Paractinoplanes abujensis: one gene and its partner. The protein of the gene in region 1 interacts with the protein of each later gene in a pairwise test. Links are inferred from orthologs where the notes say so. Each region holds a gene or a part of one and is shown on either strand. Other genes may lie near its edges. The genes, in order: thrS and rplA.

What was found.
Region 2: the proteins of thrS (region 1) and rplA interact in binary tests that used the Escherichia coli proteins (3 or more experiments, as listed by UniProt). The link is inferred for Paractinoplanes abujensis from one-to-one orthologs.

What each region holds. Positions count from the first base shown.
Region 1 is NZ_JACHMF010000001.1:8,838,633-8,850,130, reverse strand. The notes cover bases 4,869-7,830. They hold thrS (threonine--tRNA ligase), read right to left. Parts: upstream 7,369-7,830; coding sequence 5,368-7,368; downstream 4,869-5,367. Other genes in these bases: BKA14_RS40810 (SigE family RNA polymerase sigma factor), read left to right, coding at 7,509-7,830; BKA14_RS40820 (MATE family efflux transporter), read left to right, coding at 4,869-5,351. In the rest of the region: BKA14_RS40840 (nicotinamide mononucleotide transporter family protein), read left to right, coding at 1-51; BKA14_RS40835 (SCO4226 family nickel-binding protein), read right to left, coding at 48-296; BKA14_RS40830 (ATP-binding protein), read left to right, coding at 380-3,127; BKA14_RS40825 (MarR family winged helix-turn-helix transcriptional regulator), read left to right, coding at 3,160-3,597; more of BKA14_RS40820, read left to right, coding at 3,927-4,868; more of BKA14_RS40810, read left to right, coding at 7,831-8,027; BKA14_RS40805 (hypothetical protein), read left to right, coding at 8,014-8,661; BKA14_RS40800 (hypothetical protein), read right to left, coding at 8,651-9,535; BKA14_RS40795 (hypothetical protein), read right to left, coding at 9,540-9,857; BKA14_RS40790 (gamma-glutamyltransferase), read left to right, coding at 10,047-11,498. UniProt on the Escherichia coli protein: Catalyzes the attachment of threonine to tRNA(Thr) in a two-step reaction: L-threonine is first activated by ATP to form Thr-AMP and then transferred to the acceptor end of tRNA(Thr). The rate-limiting step is amino acid activation in the presence of tRNA.
Region 2 is NZ_JACHMF010000001.1:6,039,903-6,049,583, reverse strand. What follows is about bases 4,879-7,849. They hold rplA (50S ribosomal protein L1), read left to right. Parts: upstream 4,879-5,994; coding sequence 5,995-6,705; downstream 6,706-7,849. Other genes in these bases: BKA14_RS27575 (hypothetical protein), read left to right, coding at 7,664-7,849; BKA14_RS27580 (ATP-binding cassette domain-containing protein), read left to right, coding at 6,768-7,667; nusG (transcription termination/antitermination protein NusG), read left to right, coding at 5,131-5,931; secE (preprotein translocase subunit SecE), read left to right, coding at 4,879-5,091. Also shown: BKA14_RS27635 (hypothetical protein), read left to right, coding at 201-374; BKA14_RS27630 (putative bifunctional diguanylate cyclase/phosphodiesterase), read left to right, coding at 433-2,967; rpmG (50S ribosomal protein L33), read left to right, coding at 3,358-3,525; BKA14_RS27610 (MaoC family dehydratase N-terminal domain-containing protein), read left to right, coding at 3,603-4,049; BKA14_RS27605 (MaoC family dehydratase), read left to right, coding at 4,046-4,441; more of secE, read left to right, coding at 4,729-4,878; more of BKA14_RS27575, read left to right, coding at 7,850-8,344; rplJ (50S ribosomal protein L10), read left to right, coding at 9,166-9,681. UniProt on the Escherichia coli protein: One of the primary rRNA binding proteins, it binds very close to the 3'-end of the 23S rRNA. Forms part of the L1 stalk. It is often not seen in high-resolution crystal structures, but can be seen in cryo_EM and 3D reconstruction models.

The DNA of each region.
Region 1 (11,498 bases):
CGTACGCCGGAAAGGCCGCCCACCCTCGAGCAGGCGGCCCAGCCCGCTTAGACCTCGCTGGTCAGCTCGTAGACCTCGGTCGTCGGGTGGCCGGCCCGCTCGTGGATGCGCATGACGGCCTCCTTGCTGGGCGCGGTGCTGAGGCAGAAGACCTTGCCCTGCTCGGGGTCGAGCCAGGCCCGCTCGAAGTGCACGCCCTCCTCCCCCTCGATCTTGAGGTCGGCCTCGTGCGCCTCGGCCAGCTGCTCCGGGGTGACACCGTGGAATCCGCTGTGTACGTCCATGAATTTCGCCATGCCTCCACGGTTGTCGCGGTTCGCGCGTCGGACATCGGTCAGAGCACCTACGAAGACCCGATCGCCTACCTAAAGTTTCTCCCGTGGTGGCCAGCCCCGTGCTCGTCGGCCGCGAGGACCTGCTCGCCCTCGCCGACCGGCGCCTCGCCGCGCCCACCGGGGAGTTGCTGTTCCTGGCGGGTGAGGCCGGCATCGGCAAGACCCGGCTGCTCACCGAGATCGTGCGCCGGGGCCGGGCCCTGGGCTACGCGGTGGCCGCCGCGGGCGCCGCGCCGGGCGACACCGAAGTGGCCGGGGGCCTGCTGGCCGATCTGGGGACAGAGCTGCGGCGCGACCCGGCCACGGCCGCGGCCGGGCAGCGTCTCGGCGAGCGGCTGCACGAGCTGGCCGGGGCCGACGGCGACGCGGCCCGCCGGCGTCGTCTGCTCGTGGCCGACCTGGCCGAGCTGATCGCCCGTCCCGGCGGCACCGGATCGGAGTTCCTGATCACGCTGGAGGACCTGCACTGGGCCGACGACCTGACGCTCGACGTGCTGGCCCGGCTGGCCCGGCACGCCGCGTCGGCCCGCCTGATGGTCGTCGGCACCTATCGGTCGGACGAGCTCTATCCCCGCGTGCCCATGCGGCAGTGGCGCACCCGCCTGCTCACCCAGCGGCTGGCCGAGGAGGTGCGGCTGCCCCGCTTCGGCCCGGCCGAGACCGCCGCCATGGCCGCTGCGATCACCGGGTCCGGCCTGTCCACCGCCGCGGCGGCCGCCCTGCACAACCGCAGCGACGGCATCCCGTTGCACGTCGAGGAGTTCCTCGCGGGCGACGCCACCGACGTGCCGGACACGCTGGCCGACGCCGTGCTGGCCCGCGCCGACCCGTTGCGGCCGGGCACCCGCCGGGTGGCCGAGGCGGCCGCGGTGCTGGGCCGGTCGTTCGACCTCGACCTGCTCACCACGCTGACCGGCGAGCCGCCCGAAGTCGTGGACGAGGCGCTGCGCGAACTGATCGAGACCTTCTTCGTCAAGCCCGGCGCCGACGGGTCCGGCTACGACTTCCGGCATGCCCTGATCCGCGACGCGCTCTACGCCGGCATCACCCCGCACCGGCGCCGTGACCTGCACGCCCGGGCGGCCGCCGCCGATCTGCCGGACGCGCTCGCCAGCGACCACTACGAGCGGGCGGGCCGGTTCGACGAGGCCTTCGGGCACGCGCGGGCGGCGGCCCGGGAGGCGTCGGCGTTGTCGGCCCACCGCGAGGCCGCCGAGCTCTACCGCCGGGCCCGGCGCACCTGGCCCGCCCGGCTGCCCCGCGCCGACTGGGCGGGGCTGCTGGCCGCGCTGGCCTGCGAGCTGTCCGCGATCGACGAGAACGAGGAGGCCGCGGCCTGCTACGCCGAGGCGTACGAGGTGCGGCTGGCCCTGGGCGACGAGGCGGGCGCGGCGGCGCTGGTGCCGGACTGGGTGGCCGTGCGGCACCTGCTGGGCGCGAGCCTCGAGGACCGGGCCGCGGCGTTGCGGGCGGCGTTGGCGCGAAGCGCGAAACCGGGCGAGATCCACGCCGAGCTGGCGGCGGCGTACATGCTGGACCGCCGGCTCGACGAGGCGCTGGCCGACGGGGAACAGGCCCGCGCGCTCGGCGTCGACGACCGGACCCGCTGCCACCTCGACGCCACGATCGGCTCGGTGCTGCTCTTCGCGGGCCGCACCGCCGAGGGCACCGGCCTGCTGCGGGCCGCGATCACCAAAGCCACCGGCCTGCGGCTCGAGGCCCAGGCCGCGCGCTCCTACCGGATGCTCGGCACGTCGATGTCGGTGCTGGTCGACTACGAGACGGCGGCGGCCACGCTGGCCGAGGGGATCGCGTACGCCGAGCGGGTCGAACAGTTCAACGACCGGCACTACATGGCGGCTCACCGGGCCCACGTGCAGTGGGCCACGGGTGACTGGGCGGGCGCCGCCGCGACGGCCCGGCAGGCGCTGGCTGACGGTGCGGGCGGAATCACCACCGAGATCACGGCGCGGCACGTCCTCGGCTACGTCGCGCTGGGGCGGGGATCGTACGGGGAAGCGGTCTCGCATCTGGAAACGGCGGAGCGCCTGGCCTCGGGCATGCGCGAGCTGCAGCGCCTCTCGCCCGCGTGGTGGGGGCTGGCCGAGACGGCGCTGGCCCGGGGCGACCTCGCGACCGCGCTGACGCGATGCGAGCAGGGTTACGCGGCGTCGGCCGCCGTCCGCGATGCCGCCTACCTTTTCCCGTACGTCGTGACGGGCGTCCGCGCGCACCTGGCCGGCTCGGACCCGACCGCCGCCCGCGCATGGCTGGCCCGCACCTCGGCCCTGTTGCGGCTGCGGGCCATCCCGGGCACGCTGGGCGCCCTCGACCACGCCGAGGGCCTGATCCACCTGCACGAGGGCCGCACCGGCCAGGCCCGCCGGGCGCTGGCCGCCGCGGCCGCCTTCTGGTCGGGTCGCCACCGCTTCTGGGAGGGCACCGCGATCCTGCTCGACCAGGCCCGCTGCGCGACCCGCGCCCGCCGCCCGGCCGAGGCCGCCGCGTTCCGGGCTTCCGCCACCCACGCCTACGCCGCCGCCACCGCGACGTCCACGCCGCCGGACGCGCCCCCGGCTCCTCCCCGTTCCGAGGCCTCGGTGCTGTCGTCGCGGGAGGTCGAGGTCGCCCGCCTGGTGGCTCAGGGCCTCACGAACCGGGAGATCGCCGCCTCGCTGACCATCGCGCCCAAGACCGCCGCCGCTCACGTCGAGCACATCCGCACCAAGCTCGGCGTCTCCCGGCGGGCCCAGATCGCGACGTGGGTCACCGCCAGTCAGTTAGGGCGTTGACAGTTAGAGTTCTAACTGTTAGCTTTCTCAGTATGGAAGCACCCAGACTCACCACCTCGCTCGAGCTCCTCCGCTGGATCGGCTGGGCCCAGCGCAAGGCGGCCGAGGACTGGGTACGGGAGCGCGAGCTCAGCTTCGAGCAGAGCTTCGTGCTCGGCTACCTGGGGCAGAACCCCGGGGCCATCCAGCGGGACATCGCCGAGATCACCCGCACCAGCGCGGCCAGCGTGTCGAGCCTTCTGCAGGGGCTCGAACGACGTGGGCTCGTCGAGCGCCGCACGGAGCCCGGCAACGAACGCAGCAAACGCGTCTTCGCGACGCCGGCCGGGGCCGAGCTGATCGCCGGGTTCGAGACCGCGATGGCCGACGCCGACGCGACGATCCTGGCCCCGCTCGATGACGACGAGCGGGCCACCCTCCAGACCCTCCTCGAAAAGATCACTGCCGAACTACCGAGACCCACCCGCTAAACACCCCACTCACCTCATCCGCGACGGCACCGCCGCCGCGCACCCCCGCACGCCCGCGCCACCCCCTGGCCCCACACCGCGCTGACGGGCGCCGCCATCACGACCACAGCACCCAGCCCGTCGCAACACCCGCCCCGACGGGAAGCCGCGAACCCGTCGACCGTCGCCGCTGAGCATCAGCCGCCCGCCCCGACGCCGAGCCGGCCACCGCACCTCGCCGACCCGCTCGGGATCACGCCGTAAGACCCGGCGAACCCATCCGCTCCGGACATCACACCGTGCCGCATCCGCGACTCAGTGCTGCCCGGATATATCCGAAAGAGGCACACATGAGCGCCACCACCGAAGCCGTCGGCAGCAACCGCTGGTACCTCTCCACCGCCCCGATCCTGCGCGCGCTCGTGCACCTCTGTGTGCCCATGGCCGCCGCGATGATCGTCGGGGCCGTCTACAACGTGATCAACGCCGGTTTCGTCGGTTCGCAGCACGACACCGCGCTGCTGGCCGCGATCACCTTCGGCACCCCGCTGCTCGGTCTGGTCATGGCGATCGGCGGCGTGTTCGGGGTCGGCGGCGGCGCGCTCATCTCCCGCCTGCTCGGGGCAGCGGAACACGACCCCGCGAAGGCGGGCGAGATCAGGCACGTCTCGTCGTTCGCCGTCTGGGGCTCGGTGATCACCGGCGCGGTCGTGGCCGGGGCCGGCCTGATGCTGCTGCACCCACTGGTGACGCTGCTCGGCGCGGACGCCGCCGCCGTGCCCGCGACCCGCGAGTACGTGGCCGTCATGCTGGCCTTCGTCCCCGTGCTGGCCGCCGCGTTCTGCCTGGAGCAGCTCGTACGGGCCGAGGGCGCGGCCCGTCAGGCGATGATCGGCCTGATCCTGTCCACGGTGGCCAACGTCGTCTTCGACGTCGTGTTCATCCTGGTCCTCCACTGGGGTGTGGCCGGCGCGGCGCTCGGCACCGGCCTGGCCAACGCCGTCATGGTCGGCTACTTCGCGTTCTGGCTGACCCGTAACAGTGAGCACGTCAGCCTGGCCCCCCGCTGGTTCACCCTGAACAAGACCGTCGCCCAGCCCGTCTTCGGCATCGGGGTCGGCGAGCTGCTGCAGTCCGCGTTCATGATCGTGACGGTGCTCGTCCTGAACAACCTGGCTTCCGCGTACGGGGATGGTCCGCTCGCCGCCATGGGTGTCGCGGTCCGCATCGCGCAGGTGCCCGAGTTCCTGATCATGGGCGTCACGATGGGCGTGCTGCCGCTGCTGGCCTACACGTACGGCAAGGGCGACCGGGCCCGGCTCACGTCGGCTCTGCGGGCCTCCGCGGCCACGATCGGCGCGGTCATGCTGGTCTTCTGCGGCGGCGTTTTCCTGTTCCGCGAGCAGGTGCTCGGTGCGTTCTCGTCGGACCACGCCGTGCTCACTATCGGCGTCACCATCCTGGCCGCCCAGCTCGTCGCGACCGTGGCCAACGGCTTCACCGGCCTGATCACGTCGCTGTTCCAGGCGGCCGGGCTGGCCAAGCCCGCGATCGTGATGGGCATGGCCCAGGGCGTGCTGTTCATCCCGATCGTGCTGCTGGGCAACCTCTGGTACGGCCTGCCCGGCATCATCTGGGCCCTGACCGTCACCGAGTGCCTGGTCTTCGTGGCCGGCGCGGGCATGTGGCTGGCCTCGCGCGGCACGATCAACCGTGGCCTGGCCGAGGGCTCCCCCGAGCGCGCCGAAGCAGTGCTCGAGGAAGCCGCCGCGTAGGAGAGCGCGGGAACCGTCAGGCCGCCGACGGGCTCACGTTCGTACGGGATTTGACGATCTCGGCGACGTGGGCCACGGCCTCGTCCAGCGAGACCCCGTTGCGCTGCGACCCGTCGCGATAGCGGAAGCTGACCGTGCCCCCGTTGACGTCGTCGTCGCCGGCGATCGCCATGAACGGGATCTTCTGCTGCTGCGCCGTACGGATCTTCTTCTGCATCCGGTCGGAGGAGTAGTCGACCTCGGCCCGGATCCCCGCCGCCCGCAGCTTGGCCACGAACTCGGCCAGATAGTCGGCGTGGTCGTCGCGGATCGGGATGCCCACCACCTGCACGGGCGCCAGCCAGGCCGGGAACGCGCCCGCGTAGTGCTCGACCAGCACGCCGAAGAACCGCTCGATCGACCCGAACTTGGCCGAGTGGATCATGACCGGCTCCTGGCGGGTGCCGTCGGCCGCCTGGAACTCCAGCCCGAAGCGGGCCGGCTGGTTGAAGTCGTACTGGATGGTCGACATCTGCCACGTCCGGCCGATCGCATCCTTGGCCTGCACGCTGATCTTGGGACCGTAGAACGCCGCACCACCCGGGTCGAGCACCAGGTCGAGGCCGGACTCGGTGGCCGCGTCCTCCAGCACCTTGGTCGCCACCTCCCACTGCTCGTCCGTGCCGATGAACTTGTCGCTCTTCGGGTCGCGGGTCGACAGCTCCAGGTAGTAGTCGTCCAGGCCGAAGTCGTCGAGCAGCGAGCGGACGAAGGCGAGCAGGTGCTTGATCTCGCCCGGGGCCTGCTCGGCCGTCACGTACGAGTGGGAGTCGTCCTGGGTCAGACCCCGTACCCGGGTCAGGCCGTGCACCACGCCCGACTTCTCGTAGCGGTAGACCGTGCCGAACTCGAAGAAGCGCAGCGGCAGCTCACGGTAGGACCGCCCGCGCGACCGGAAGATCAGGTTGTGCCCGGGGCAGTTCATGGCCTTGAGGTAGTAGTTCGCGCCCTCCAGCTCCATGGGCGGGAACATCGTGTCCTTGTAGTACGGCAGGTGCCCGGAGGTGTGGAACAGCCCCTCCTTGCTGATGTGCGGCGTGCCGACGTACTGGAAGCCTTCCTCGATGTGACGGGCGCGGACGTAGTCCTCCATCTCGCGCTTGATGATGCCGCCCTTGGGGTGGAAGACGACCAGCCCGGAGCCGATCTCGTCGGGGAACGAGAACAGGTCGAGCTCGGTGCCCAGCTTGCGGTGGTCGCGCCGCTCGGCCTCGGCCAGCCGGTTCAGGTAGGCCTTGAGCTCGTCGCGGGACGGCCACGCGGTGCCGTAGATGCGCTGCAGCTGCGGGTTCTTCTCGGAACCGCGCCAGTACGCGGCGGCCGAACGCATCAGCTTGAACGCCGGGATGAGCCGGGTCGTGGGCAGGTGCGGACCGCGGCACAGGTCGCCCCAGACGCGCTTGCCGTCCTTGTCGAGGTTGTCGTAGTGGGTCAGGTCGCCCGCGCCGACCACGCTCAGCTCGGCGTCGTCGACGTCGCCCTTGATGTCGACGAGCTCCAGCTTGTACGGCTCCTGGGCCAGCTCGGCCTTGGCCTCGTCAAGCGACTTGTACTCCCGGCGGCGGAAGCTCTGCCCGGCCTTGACGATCTCCTGCATCCGCTTCTCGAGCTTCGTCAGGTCCTCGGGCTGGAACGGCTTGGGCACGTCGAAGTCGTAGTAGAAGCCGTCGGTGATGGGCGGGCCGATACCCAGCTTGGCCTCGGGGAAGACGTCCTGCACGGCCTGGGCCAGCACGTGCGCGGCCGAGTGGCGCAGCACATCGAGTCCGTCCGGCTCGTCGATCGCGACCGGGGTCACGTCGGTGTCGAGCTCGGGCCGCCAGTCCAGGTCGCGCAGGCGGCCGGCGGCGTCGCGCACGACCACGACCGCCTTGGGGCCCGACGTGGGGAGGCCGGCTGCGGCCACCGCATCGGCGGCCGTAGTCCCGGCCGGGACGACTAGAGGGTCGGCCACAGCGGGGGTACGGGGTGCGGACACGGTGATCTCCTTCAGCAATGAAAAGTCGCGGGAACCTTGACGATGCTAGTCGCCCGGAAATTCCCGCGATGAACGAGCAACCTTTCTCGGCTCGTACTCCACTAACAGGTGAGTGACTCCGGCTGTTCGGAAAGGACCGTGTGACCGATCCCGCGGACGCCCAGCGACTCTTCGAAGCGCATCACGCCGACCTGTCCCGCCTGGCCTACCTGCTCACCGGTGAGCCGGGGGCGGCCGACGACCTGGCGGCGGACGCCTTCGTGGAGATCTGGCGGCACTGGGACCGGGTGGCGGCGGCCGGCAACCCCGTCGCGTACGCCCGGGGGATCGTGACCAACCTGGCCCGTCAGTGGATCAAGCGGCGGGTGCGGGAACGGGCCGGTCTGCTCGGGTTGACCCTGGTGCGCCGCGGGGGCGGCGAACCCGACCCGGACACGGTGCTCGACGTGCGGGCGGCGCTGCGCCGGTTGCCGCCGCGCCGGCGGGAGTGCGTGGTCCTGCGGTACGCCTTCGACGTGCCGGAGCGCGAGGTGGCCGAGATCCTGGGCATCTCCGTGGGCGCTGTGAAGAGCCAGACCTCCCGCGGCGCGGCCCAGCTCAGCACGTATCTGAAGGACCTACCGATGGCGACAGGGAAGAGGTCGGATGCCGCTGGATGACGATCACCTGCGCGGCGTGCTGCGCGCGGAAGCCGATCGGCACACGCCGGACCGGGAAGCCATGCTGGAGCGCATCGAGCGCGGGCGGCCGGCTTCCCGCTTCCCCCGCGTGTTGCGTCCGGCTGCGGCCGCGTTGGCCGTCGTCGTGGTGGTGGCTACCGTCGTGGCCGGGGTGCGCCGGGCCGACGCGCCCGATCCGCGGCCCCCCATCGCCGCGTCCCCCGTTCCCACCCTCAGGTTCTCAACCCCTTCCCCCGTACGGGGAAAAGGTCTGTCAGCCGTGGGGAAGCGCGACGCGCACTCGTTTGCCAGCTGGTCGCAGCAGCAGGTCACGCTGCACACGGACGGGGAGATCAGGCGGCTCGACGTGACGATCAGGATCGCCCGCTCGGAACAGGTGGCCGACACCGGGCGCTGGACGTCGATCCCGGCCGAGATGGTCAGCGCGTCGATCGCCGTGGAGCAGAAAGCGCTGATCTACCGCTTCACGTTGAAGCCGGGCGGCACCCTCGCCCCCGGCTCCTACGTGTTCGCGGCCCAGTTCAACCACGCCATCGAGCCGCGCGCCCTCACCGGCGACGCCTTCACGATCGTCGCCGGCGGGGTCACGCTGACCGGGGGATTCAGCGCCTGACCAGCTCCGACTCGGCTTCGGCGCCGGGGGTGTAGGTCACGATGCGGCGGCCCCGGGCGCGGCGTTCGAGGTCGTCGAGCGCGGCCAGACGGCGGTCGATGTCGAGCTGGGCCCGGGTCAGGGCGCCGTCGTGCCGGTTCTGGTGCGCCTCCCGCGAGGCGAGCAGGGCCTCCCGGTCGCGGCGCAGCAGCAGGCGGTTGGCGGAGTCGCGGTCCTTGGCGGGCAGCCCGGTGGCGGCCCCGATGATCTCGGGGTGCTCGACGATCGCCCGGTCCTGCACGAGCGGATGCTGGGCCCGCCACCAGGACGACACCCGGCCCGGGTCGGCGCCCGCGTTCGCGAGTGCGAGCACGGCGGCCTCGTCGTACCGGGGGCGGTCGGTGTCCGGGATGACCGTGTCGCGGTACGTGTAGCTGGGCATGCGTTCCGCGGTCGCCCGGTCGTCCTCGTTGACCCGGGCCAGGATCTCGCTGATCTGGGCCGCGTACGAGGCCTGGTCGGCACTCCGGTCGAGCGGCGCGGTGATCGTCCCGTCGCGCAGATCAATCCGCAGGCCCCGCTGCTCGGCCTCGGCCACCAGCCCCAGCAGCAGCCGCCGGTGATACTCGACCGACCCGGCGTAGTCGCGGATGACCTCGGCGATGGTCACGCAGTGCACGTGCCCGGTGCCGACCTGCACCCGGATGTCGGCCCGCTTGTCCTGCGCGGCCTGTGAACTCGGCCCCGCCGGCCAGTGATGGGGCAGGTCCCGGGTGTGCCGGCCGAGTTCCTCGACGGCCGTGTCGAGATCGTGGGCCAGCCGGTCCCAGCGGCGGGCGATGGTGAGCAGGCGCCCGGTGTCGGCGTCGAGCAGCCCCGGCAACGTGATCGTCATCGAGTCACTCCCACGGCTTTCCGACGCCCCGGACACGCTCGGCGATGTCCTGGTCCACGGCGACGAAGTCCCCGGCCGCCGTCCGCAGGTCGTGGCCGAACTCGCGCACCAGCTGCCCGAGCCCGTCGACTGTGACCTCCCAGGCCCGCGCGGTCACGGCCAGCATCACGTCACACATGACGGCGCCCTCGACGGCTCCCCTGCCCTCGTACTCCCAGGTCCGGATCTCGCCGGCCACGGCGACGAGCCGCTCCCCCACCCCGTCGACCGCCTGCCCCATCGCCCGCACCTCCAGCGCGTCGATGCTGGTCATGTCATCCATCGATCAACCACCGTTCCGTTGATGTCGACTGCGGCTATCCCCACACGCCCCCCGCGCGCGGGCCGGTTCAGCCGACGCGCCGGTTGGTTCTGCAGGCGGCCGCTCTTGCCCCCGGCGCACGGGCCGGTTCCGCCGGCGGCCGCTCTTGCCCCCGCGCGCGCGGACCGGTTCGGTCGTAGGGTCGCCGGTATGCCTGTCGCGATCGCCGCGCCCCACCCGGCCGCCGTCGACGCCGCACGCGAGGTGGTCGCGGCCGGGGGCAACGCCTTCGACGCGGCCCTGGCGGCGGCCGCGGCCCTGACGGTCGCCTACCCCCACCAGTGCTCGGTGGGCGGCGACCTGGTCGCCATGGTGCGTCCGGCCCGTTCCCCCGTACGGGCGGTCCTCTCCATCGGCGCGGCGGCGCGCGCGGTCGACGTGACGGCCCTGGGCGACACGATGCCGCAGAGCGGCCCGCAGACGGTGACCGTGCCCGGCGTGGTCGCGGGGTGGGCCGCCGTGCACGAACTCGGGGCCCGCCTCCCCCTCGACCGCCTGCTGGCCTTCGCGGTGCGGCTCGCCTCCGCGGGCGTCGACCTGGCCCCGGGCCTGCGGGCGGCCGTGGAGAGGCGGATCGACGTCATCCGGGCCGATCCGGGACTGTCCGCGATCATGCTGCGCCCCCGGCTCGTGCAGCCGGCCCTGGCGCAGACCCTGGCCGCGATCGGGCGTGACTGGCGGTCTTTCTACACGGGACCGATCGTGGCCGGGGTGCGGGCGCTGGGCAGTCCGCTGACCGCCGCGGATTTCGCCGAGCACGCCGCGGAGGTCGGCGACCCCCTGCGTACGGTGGCCGGGGACGTCACCTGGCACGCCGCGCCACCGCCGGTGCAGGGCGCGACGTTCCTCGCGATCGTGGGCTCGCCGGCCCTGATCGCCGACAGCCACCGCGCCCAGGCCGCCCGCAACGCGCTGCTCGGCGATCCTCGCGGCGGCCCGATCTCCCTCGACGGGCTGCTTCTCCGGGGGCCGCAGGCTGATCCGCCTCTCCGGGGGCCGGAGGCTGATCCGCTTCTCCGAGCGCCCGAGGCTGGTCCGCCTCTCCGGGGGCCGCAGGCTGATCCGCTTCTCCGAGCGCCCGAGGCTGATCCGCCTCTCCGAGCGCCGGAGGCTGATCCGCCGGACGCCCGTACGGCGGGGCTGCCCGAGCCGGCCGGTGACACGGTGGCGGTGACAGCGGTCGACGACGAGGGCAATGCCGTCACTCTGATCCAGAGTGTCTTCGAGAGCTTCGGGGCCGGCCTGCTGGACCCGGCGACCGGGGTGGTGCTGCACAACCGGGGCTCCTCGTTCAGTCTCGACCCGTCGCATCCCGCCTACCTCCGGCCCGGCCTGCGTCCGCCGCACACGTTGTGCCCGGCCATCGCCACCACCGGAGAGAGCGTGGTCGCGCTCGGCTGCCAGGGCGGCCGGGCCCAGCCGTGGATCCTGGCCCAGCTGGCCCCCGACGTCCTGTCGGCCCCCGACCCCGGCGAACTGGCGGCGCGTCCACGGTGGATCGTCCGCGGCGACGACTTGATCCTCGAGCCGGGCCTGCCCGCCGACGCCTTTGCTCCGCGGGCCTCGACCGTGCCGACCGCGCCCGACGCCTTTGCTCCGCGG
Region 2 (9,681 bases), 2.8 Mb from region 1 along the record:
TTGCCCTCACTTCTCCCAATATTTCGGGCGTAAAGTCGTCAATTTTGCGCGTAACCGAGGGGGGCGTGGCTCAACCGTTCGGTCAGGATTTCCTCATGTGCGGTTTCGACCCGCCGCCGGACACTGCCAGTCGCACACCGCGTGTGGCACCATCATGGAACCCCCCACCGGAACGCGTAACAAAAGCGCAGGAGATAAACATGATCGCGAGGAAGCTGGGCCGTTTCGCCGGCTTGGTTTTCGTGCTCGCCGCCGTCTTCGGCGGTGTGGCTGCTGTGGCTACGAGCGACGCCGATGGGCTCAATTCCGCTGCCGCACGCACGTACAACTCTGGCCCGGTGCAGACCACAAACGGTGGCCTCGAGTGGGAATAGGGGTCCGCCCCTTCGTGATCCGTCGAGTCACCCGCACGCCCGACTGACAAGGAGCGCGATGGCCGAGCGCCCGCGAGCGCGGCCGCGCTCCGCCCAGTACGCATGGCTGGTGACCGGCCCGCTTGCCGCCTTCACGCTCGCGTGTTTCGCCGTCTTCTGGGCCACCGATCGCGATTGGTACGACTACTGGCCCGAGGGCCTGCTGGCGCTGGCCGGCATCGGGCTGGTCTACGTCGGCGTCTTCCACGTCGTCATCCGCCGCAGTGCTTACGGCATCGTGCTGGTCGAGGTCCCGTTCGTCCTGGTGCTGTATTACCTGCCGCCGGCCATGGTGATCTCCGTCGTCGCCATCGCCACCCTGATCACGCAGGTGATCCGCTCGGCCGTGATCACGCCGACCAAGCTGTGGTTCAACGTCGCCAAGGCCTCCGCCGGCATCACGCTGGCCTCCCTCGTCGTCGCGGCCCTGCCGCACTACGACGGCCGCGACCCCCGGACGTGGCTCATCCTGGCCGGCGCGCTGCTCGTCTACACGGCCACCGACGTCTTCAGCTTCGCCGGGGTCATGACCGTCGTGCAGGGCCTGCGCGCCGGTCAGGACGTCCTGCGGGGCGGCGTGCCCGGCATGATCATCGCCAGTATCAATGTGGTGATCGGCCTGATCTTCCTGGTCGCGTTCGAGGCCACGCACTGGTCGGCCGTGCTGCTGGCGCTGCTCGTCGGCGCGCTCATCCTGATCCTGCGCTCGTTCGCCGAGTTCTTCCGCCAGCACCGCACGCTGGCCGAGGTCTACGAGCTGACCAAGGCCGTCCGCGAGGCGAGCGACGGCGCGGGCCTGCCCGACGTGCTGCTCGGCCGGGTCCAGGCGCTGATGCGCTCGGAATACGCCACCCTCTGGCTCGCCCCGCAGGACCGGCATCCCGAGGTCCTGCTCACCGCGCGGGTGGAGAACAAAGGCCTGCTCGACATCTCCCCGACGCCGGCCTCGGTGCGGGAGCGGGCGGTGGCCGGGGGCGGCGCGCTCGCCGTCGGCCCGAGCTTCGTCGAGACCCAGGACCTGCGCAAGCCGCTGCGCGACTCGAAGATCAAGGACGTTCTGATCGTCCCGCTGCGGTCGGGGCAGACGACGATCGGCACGCTCGAGGTGGTGAACCGGCTCGGCGACGCGCGGTCGTTCCGCCCGGCCGACATCCAAGTGCTCGAGACGATCGCCACCCACGCCGCCGCCGCGGTCGAGAACGGACGCCTGGTCGACCGGCTGCTCTACGACGCCTACCACGACCGGCTGACCGCCATGCCCAACCGCCGCCGGGTCACCGACGCGCTGGCCGAGTCGGTCAAGGTGCGCGCCGAGGACGAAGTAGTCGCGGTCCTGCTCTTCGACGTGGACGGGCAGCGCGACGTCAACGAATCGATGGGCCACGCCGCCGGCGACAAGCTGCTGGCCGAGGTGGCTGGTCGGCTGCGGTCCATCGCCGGGCCGGGCGCGCTGGTCGGGCGGATCGGCGGCGACGAGTTCGTGGTGACGTTGCGCGCCGAGAGCACCGACGCCACCGTCCAGCTGGCCACCGAGATGCGCGAGCAGCTGCGCGGCCCGATGACGGTCGGCACGCTCACCCTCGACGTCGACACCGCGGTCGGCGTGGCGGTCTACCCCGACCACGGTGGCGATCCCGAGATGCTCCTGCAGCGGGCCGAGCTCGCGGGCAACGCGGCCAAGGTCCTCCCGTACGGGGTGCAGCTCTTCCACCCCGCGCTCGAGTCCCGCGCCGTGCGCCGCCTGGGCATCGCGGCCGACCTGCGTACGGCTCTCGACAACGGCGCCCTCGACGTCTACTTCCAGCCCAAGGTCACGCTGACCGACCGGCATCTCGTCGGCGTCGAGTGCCTGGCCCGCTGGCAGCACCCGGCGCAGGGTGAGGTGGCCCCGGAAGACTTCGTGGCCGTGGCCGAGCACACCGGTCAGTTGTCCCGGCTGACCGAGGTGGTGCTCACCGAGGGCCTGCGGCGCTGCCGGGAATGGGCCGATCAGGACCGTCCGCTCTCGATCGCGGTCAACTTGTCGGTCCGTACGCTGCTCGACTCGCGCTTCCCCGACCAGGTCGCCACGCTGCTCGAGCAGTACGGCGTGGCCGCGGCCCAGGTCACCTTCGAGATCTCTGAGCCGGGCATGCTCAACGACATCGAGCGCGTGCTGCCCACCCTCTATCGCCTGCGCGATCTCGGGGTCAAGCTCAGCGTCGACGACTTCGGCACCGGCGCGTCGTCACTGTCCTATCTGCGGCAGTGGCCGGTGCAGGAGGTCAAGATCGATGACAGCTTCGTGCAGGGCATGGCGACCGACACCGGCGACCTGGCGATCGTCCGCGCGGTGATCAGCCTGGCCCGGGAGTTCGGCCTCACGGTGGTGGCCGAGGGCGTCGAGAGCGAACTCACCCTCGATCTGCTGGAGGAGATGGGCTGCGAGATCGGCCAGGGTTACCTGTTCAGCCGCCCTCTGCCGTACGAGCGGCTCGAGGCCTGGTTCAGCGCGCAGACCGAGCCCGCGACCACCGACGCGGGTGAGGTCAGAAGGCTTCGAGCCGTGATCTGACCTGCGGCGACACGGGTTTGGGGGAGTCGATTTCACCCCCTGCCCGGGGCCGTGTAAGCTTCTCCCTGCGCACCAAGCGAGCGATCGCGCGCAAGCCCCCTTAGCTCAGTCGGCAGAGCGTCTCCATGGTAAGGAGAAGGTCTACGGTTCGATTCCGTAAGGGGGCTCTACCGGGTTCGTTCCCGCCTCAGGCGATGGACTTGAGCCTGGCTCTGGCGGTGTAGCTCAGATGGCAGAGCAAGCGGCTCATAATCGCTGTGTCGCCGGTTCAAGTCCGGCCACCGCTACTTTGCAATAGGGATCCCACCCGGGGTCCCACTTTGCATGTCGGCGCTCCGATGAAGTAATCTGGAGCGTCGTTAAACCCCGTTAGCAGGAAGGCAATCCGTCGTGGCCAAGGCGACCGACGTCCGTCCGAAGATCACTTTGGCTTGTACGGAGTGCAAGGAGCGGAACTACATCACCCGGAAGAACCGGCGTAACGACCCGGACCGGGTCGAGCTGAAGAAGTTCTGCCCGCGCGACGGCAAGCACACCCTGCACCGCGAGACCCGCTGATCTTTCGCACTTCACCTGCGCCGTCCGGTTCCGACCGGGCGGCGCAGAGTCGTTCGAAGGCAAGTAGTTTCTTAGCCATGCCCCTGGATCAGTCCTTCGTCGGCCGCACGTGGCCGGCCACCGAGCCCTACCAGGTCGGTCGCGAGAAGATCCGCGAGTTCGCCCGCGCGATCGGCGCCGCCGACGCCGCCTACCACGACCCCGAGGCGGCCCGAGCCATCGGCTATCCCGACGTCGTGGCCCCGCCCACGTTCCCCGTCGTGATCACCATGGCCGCCAGCCGGCAGATCATCGAGGACCCGGCGCTCGGCCTCGACTACAGCCGGGTCGTGCACGGCGACCAGAAGTTCTCGTACCAGCGCCCGGTCGTGGCCGGCGACGAGCTGGTCTGCGTCAACTCGGTCGACGACATCACCTCCCGGGGCGGGCACGACTTCCTGACGACCCGCACCGAGGTCACCACGGTCGCCGGCGAGCCGGTGGTCACCGTCTGGTCCAAGCTTGTGCAGAGGGGCGCCGAGTGAGCGACACGCTGGAACCGCAGACCTTCCGGATCACCCGGGCCGACCTGGTGCGCTACGCGGGCGCCTCCGGTGACTTCAACACGATCCACTGGAACGACCGGATCGCCCGGAGCGTCGGCCTGCCCGGCGTCATCGCGCACGGCATGTTCACCATGGCCCTGGTCGGCCGGGCCGTCACCGCCTGGGCCGGCGCGCCCGACGCGGTCGTCGAGTACAACGTGCGTTTCTCCCGCCCGGTGCCGGTGCCCGACACCGACGAGGGTACCGAGGTGGTCGTCACCGCCACGGTGAAAGGGACCACCGACGAGGGCCACACCAAGCTCGCCCTGACCGCCACCTGCCAGGGCGAGAAGGTGCTTTCCATGGCCCAGGCGACCATCCGTAAGAGGTAGGGCGAGCCCGGGTTGGGCGAACCCGGTGTGAACCCGTACACTGGTGCGCCGTGGGGCAATGACCCCCGGACCAGCCTGCCTGGGACGGGGTTTCAGTTGCCTCGCACAGGGGTGTAGCTCAATTGGCAGAGCAGCGGTCTCCAAAACCGCAGGCTGCAGGTTCAAGTCCTGTCACCCCTGCGCAACCCTCCTAGACGTGCCCGCCCGGTGCGCGGTCCGCACGACCTCCGCGCCCGTGACGAGCGCCGACAGGGGACCCCCACCACCGATGACGGAAGTAGGGCGCCATGGCCGACAGGAACCGACCCGGTGACGCCGGCGACCCTGCCGACGACGAGGTGTTCGACGACGCCGTCGAGGACGACAAGGACGCGACCGACGGCGACGAGCCGGTAGGCCGGGGCGGCACCGCCGTCGCCGAGCGCTCGGCGAAGCCGAAGAAGGAGGTCCGCCGGTCCGGCTTCTTCGGGCGCATCGGCGGATTCTTCCGTGAGGTCGTCAGCGAACTGCGTAAGGTCATCTGGCCCACGCGCAAGGAACTGCTGACCTACACGACGATCGTGATCGTCTTCGTGGCGGTCATGACCACCATCGTCGGCCTGCTGGACCTCGGCCTGGGCAAGGCCATCCTCTGGGCGTTCGGCGGCTGACCCCGCAGTTTGAGAAGACATAGCTGGAAGTGAGCGAGCGTGCCTGAGTACGACGACGAGACCGCGCAGTCCGTCGACGAGCAGTCGTCGGTGGCCACGGCGGACAACGACGAGTCGGTCGAGGCCGCTGAGCCGCAGGACGAGGCGACCGAGCCGCAGGAGCCCGCGGCCCCGGCGGTCGAGGATTCCTCCGCGGTCGAGGACTCCTCCGCAGCCGGGGGCTCCTCCGCAGCCGAGGACGACGAAGACTTCGACCCGGTGCAGGAGCTGCGGCAGAAGCTGCGCTATGCGCCCGGCGACTGGTACGTCGTGCACTCCTACGCGGGCTACGAGAACAAGGTCAAGACCAACCTCGAGACCCGCATCACCAGCCTCGACATGGAGGACTTCATCTTCCAGGTCGAGGTGCCGACCCGCGAAGAGGTCGAGGTCAAGAACGGCAAGCGCCTCCAGGTCAACAACAAGGTTTTCCCGGGCTACATCCTCGTTCGGATGGATCTGTCCCCCGAGTCGTACTCCTGTGTTCGCAACACGCCCGGAGTGACCGGCTTCGTGGGTGCGACCGACCGCGTCGACCGCCCCGCCCCGCTCTCGCTCGACGAGGTGCTGAAGTGGCTGGCGCCCGCGGTCGAGCAGGAGGAGAAGAAGGTCAAGCCCGAGGTCAAGGTGCTCGACTTCGAGGTCGGCGACTCGGTCACGGTCACCGACGGCGCGTTCGCCTCGCTGCCCGCCTCGATCAGCGAAATCAATGCCGACCAGCAGAAGTTGAAGGTTCTGGTCTCCATCTTCGGCCGTGAGACGCCGGTGGAACTGAACTTCAACCAGGTCGCCAAGATCTGACAAGCACGTCAGTGGGAGGGCCTCGCGACGAGGCCCGCCATCTACCACACAGGAGTAAGTGAAATGCAGCGCAGCAAGGGCTACCGCAAGGGCGCCGAGCAGATCGACCCGAACAAGCTGTACGAGCCGGCCGAGGCGATCAAGATCGCCAAGGAGACCAGCCCGACCAAGTTCGACGCCACCGTCGAGGTCGCCATGCGTCTCGGCGTCGACCCGCGTAAGGCCGACCAGATGGTCCGCGGCACGGTCAACCTGCCCCACGGCACCGGCAAGACCGCCCGCGTGATCGTCTTCGCCCAGGGCGCGAAGGCCGAGGAGGCCGTCGCGGCCGGCGCCGACGAGGTCGGCACCGACGAGCTCGTCGCCCGCATCCAGGGTGGCTGGCTCGACTTCGACGCCGCGATCGCCACCCCCGACCAGATGGCCAAGATCGGTCGGATCGCCCGCATCCTCGGCCCGCGTGGTCTCATGCCCAACCCGAAGACCGGCACCGTCACCATGGACGTGACCAAGGCCGTCAACGAGATCAAGGGCGGCAAGATCACGTTCCGGGTCGACAAGCACTCGAACCTGCACCTGATCATCGGCAAGGCGTCGTTCACGCCGGAGCAGCTGACCGACAACTACGCCGCCGTGCTCGACGAGGTGCTGCGGGCCAAGCCGTCCGCGGCCAAGGGCAAGTACCTCAAGAAGGTCACCGTCACCACCACCATGGGCCCCGGCGTGCCGGTCGACCCCAACGTGGTCAAGGGCCTGACCAACGCCGAGGCCTGATCACTGCTTCAGCGAAGCCCCCGGGGACATCCCCGGGGGCTTTTCTGTGGCAAAGTTCGCCCGTGCGTTTCGACGGGGTGTGGTTCCGCTACGGCCGCCGAGCCGACTGGACGCTCCGCGCGGTCGACGCCGTCGTCGAGCCGGGCCAGACGGTGGTCGTGCTGGGCCGCAACGGCGCCGGCAAATCCACGCTGCTCCAGCTGGCCGCGGGCGTCCTCCGCCCCCGACGCGGCGCCGTGCGCGACCGCCCGCCGATCGTGGGCTGGGTGCCCGAGCGCTTCCCGGCCGACCAGCCGTTCACCGCGGGCGACTACCTGCACCGAATGGCCACGCTGCGCGGCCACGCCCCCGCCCGGGCCGACGAGTGGATCGAGCGCCTGCTGCTGACCGGCCACACCGGCACCCGCCTGAGCGACCTTTCCAAGGGCACCGCCCAGAAAGTCGGCCTGGCCCAGGCCCTTATCGCCCGGCCCGGCCTGCTCATTCTCGACGAGCCGTGGGAGGGCCTGGACGCCGCGGCCCGCACCCTGATCCCCGAGATCGTCGCCGAGGTCACCGCCACCGGCGCCATGGTGCTGGTCAGCGACCACCGTGGCGAGATAGCCGCCCTCCCCGGCGCGACCCACTGGTCGGTCACCGACGCCACCGTCGAACCGGCCCCAGCCCCGCCTGCTCCAGCCCCGCCGGCCCCAGCCCCGCCGGCTCCGCCTGCTCCGTCCGCCCTGCCTGCTCCTTCCTCCCCGGCGGCTCCGTCGGCCGTGCCTGCTCCGTCGGCCCTGCCTGCTCCGTCGGCTCTGCCCGCGCCGTCTGGTTCGCCGGCCCCGGCCTCTCCCGGCCGCGACGAGGTCGTCATCGAGATCTCCGTCCCGCGCGCCGCCGCCGACGAGGCCGTGGTCCGGCTGCGGGCCCAAGGCCACGCCGTCCTGGGCGTCCGCGACGTGAGCTCCGGTGACGCCCGATGAACGCCCTGATCCGGATGCGTCTGGCCGCCCTCCTCCGCGGCGGCCGGATCCTCCCACCCGCCATCGCCGTGCTGGTCGTGCTGGGCGTCATCTACGGCGGGGGAGCGTCGCCCGCGGCGGTGGCCTACGGGTATTCCGCCGCCGCGCTTTTCCCCGTGCTCGCCTGGCAGTCGAAGCTGCTGCTCGACACCGAGCCCGACGGGCAGCGCCGCCTGGCCCGCGTGGCAGTGGGCGCCCGCGCCGAAGCCGCAGCCGGTCTGCTGGCCGCCGCCGCGCTGTCGCTGATCGTCTGCGCCCTCGCAATGGGCGCACCCTGGCTGTTCCACGGCATCGACACCGAGAAGCCCGTGCTCTCCGGCACCCTGCTCGGCATACTGGCCCACCTGCTGGCCGTGCCACCCGCCGTCGCGATCGGCGCCCTGGCCAGCCGGGCCGTCACGCGCGGCGTCCGCAACGGCGTGGCCGTGCTCGTCACCGCGGCCGTCCTCGTGGTCGTGCTGGGCTTGCAGGGCTCCTTCCTGCCGTGGTTGGTCCCGCCTGTCATGGCCACGGCACGCGCCCTCACCCCCGACACCACCCCGTCCGCGGCAACGCTGGCCCTGCTCACCCTGTGGGCCACTGTCTGGTGCACCGCCGCCCTGACCATCTACGCCTACCTCCGTCGCTCCCGTTCCTGACAAGGCCGCCCCGGCTCGGACGGCTGCTCCCAGCTCCGGCGGTGAGGCCGCTCCCGGCTCCGGCGGCGAGGCCGCCCCCGGCTCGGTTGGCCGTTTCCAGCTCCGGCGGCCAGGCCGGTCCCGGCTCGGTCGGCCGCTCCCAGCTTCCGCGTCGAGGCCGGTCCCGGCTCGGTTGGCTGCTCGCAGCTCCGGCGGGCAGGCCGGTCCCGGCTGGGTTGGCCGCTTCCAGCTCCGGCGGGCAGGCCGGTCCCGGCTGGGTTGGCCGCTTCCAGCTCCGGCGGCCAGGCCGCTCCCGGCTCGGTTGGCTGCTCCCGGCTCCGGCGGCCAGGCCGCTCCGAGCTCCGACGGCCGTTCCCGGCTTCCGCGAGGCCGGTCCCGTTCCTGTCGCCGGCGATCCTGCCTCCTCGCGCCAAGATCTGCCCTGGGCCCTGTGGATAACCCGTAACTGTGGATAACTCCAGTCCCGCCGCCGGGGCCGCGTAGGCTGAAAGTGGGTGGCCACCCCGGGTGGGTGGGGTCTATGGGTAGGAGAGGTAAACGCGTGTAGACAACCGCCCCGGCAGGTGATTTGGCGTTGACGGACGGGTCGCGTACAGTTCCTTGTCGAAGTTCCACCCACAGACCGCTGGTCGCCGTGGCCGTTTTCCGGCCGTGGTCGAAGGTCCCGCAGATGCGGGCGGCCCGCGCAGGGGAGAACGGTTCGTGACTGGGCTCGGGTCGATCCGAGTCTGTTCCGCCCCGTGCGCCCTGCGCCGGGGCGTTTCTCATTTCGCCCCTCCTTCGATGCCGGCCAGTGGTTCGAGCATTGAGAGAGGAGGGACATGGCGGACAAGCCGGTCCGGGCCGACAAGGCCACTGCCGTTGCGGAGCTGACGGAGGACTTCCGTAACTCGTCGGCCACCGTGCTGACCGAGTACCGCGGTCTCACGGTCAAGCAGCTCACCGAGCTGCGCCGTTCGCTGGGCGGCGACACCAAGTACGCGGTGTCGAAGAACACCCTGGCGAAGCGCGCTGCGAGCGACGCGGGCATCGAGGGCCTCGACACTCTGTTTGCCGGTCCTACCGCGCTCGCTTTCATCAGCGGCGACCCGGTCGAGGCGGCCAAGGGCCTTCGGGCTTTCGCCAAGGCCAACCCCGTCCTGGTCATCAAGGGCGGTGTTTTCGAGGGCAAGGCGATCTCGGCGGATGACGTCAACAAGATCGCTGACCTCGAGTCGCGTGAGGTTCTGCTGGCCAAGCTGGCCGGCGCCATGAAGGGCAACCTGGCCAAGGCTGTGGGCACGTTCCAGGCCCCGCTTGCGCAGGTGGCACGCCTCGCGGCCGCTCTTCAGGAGAAG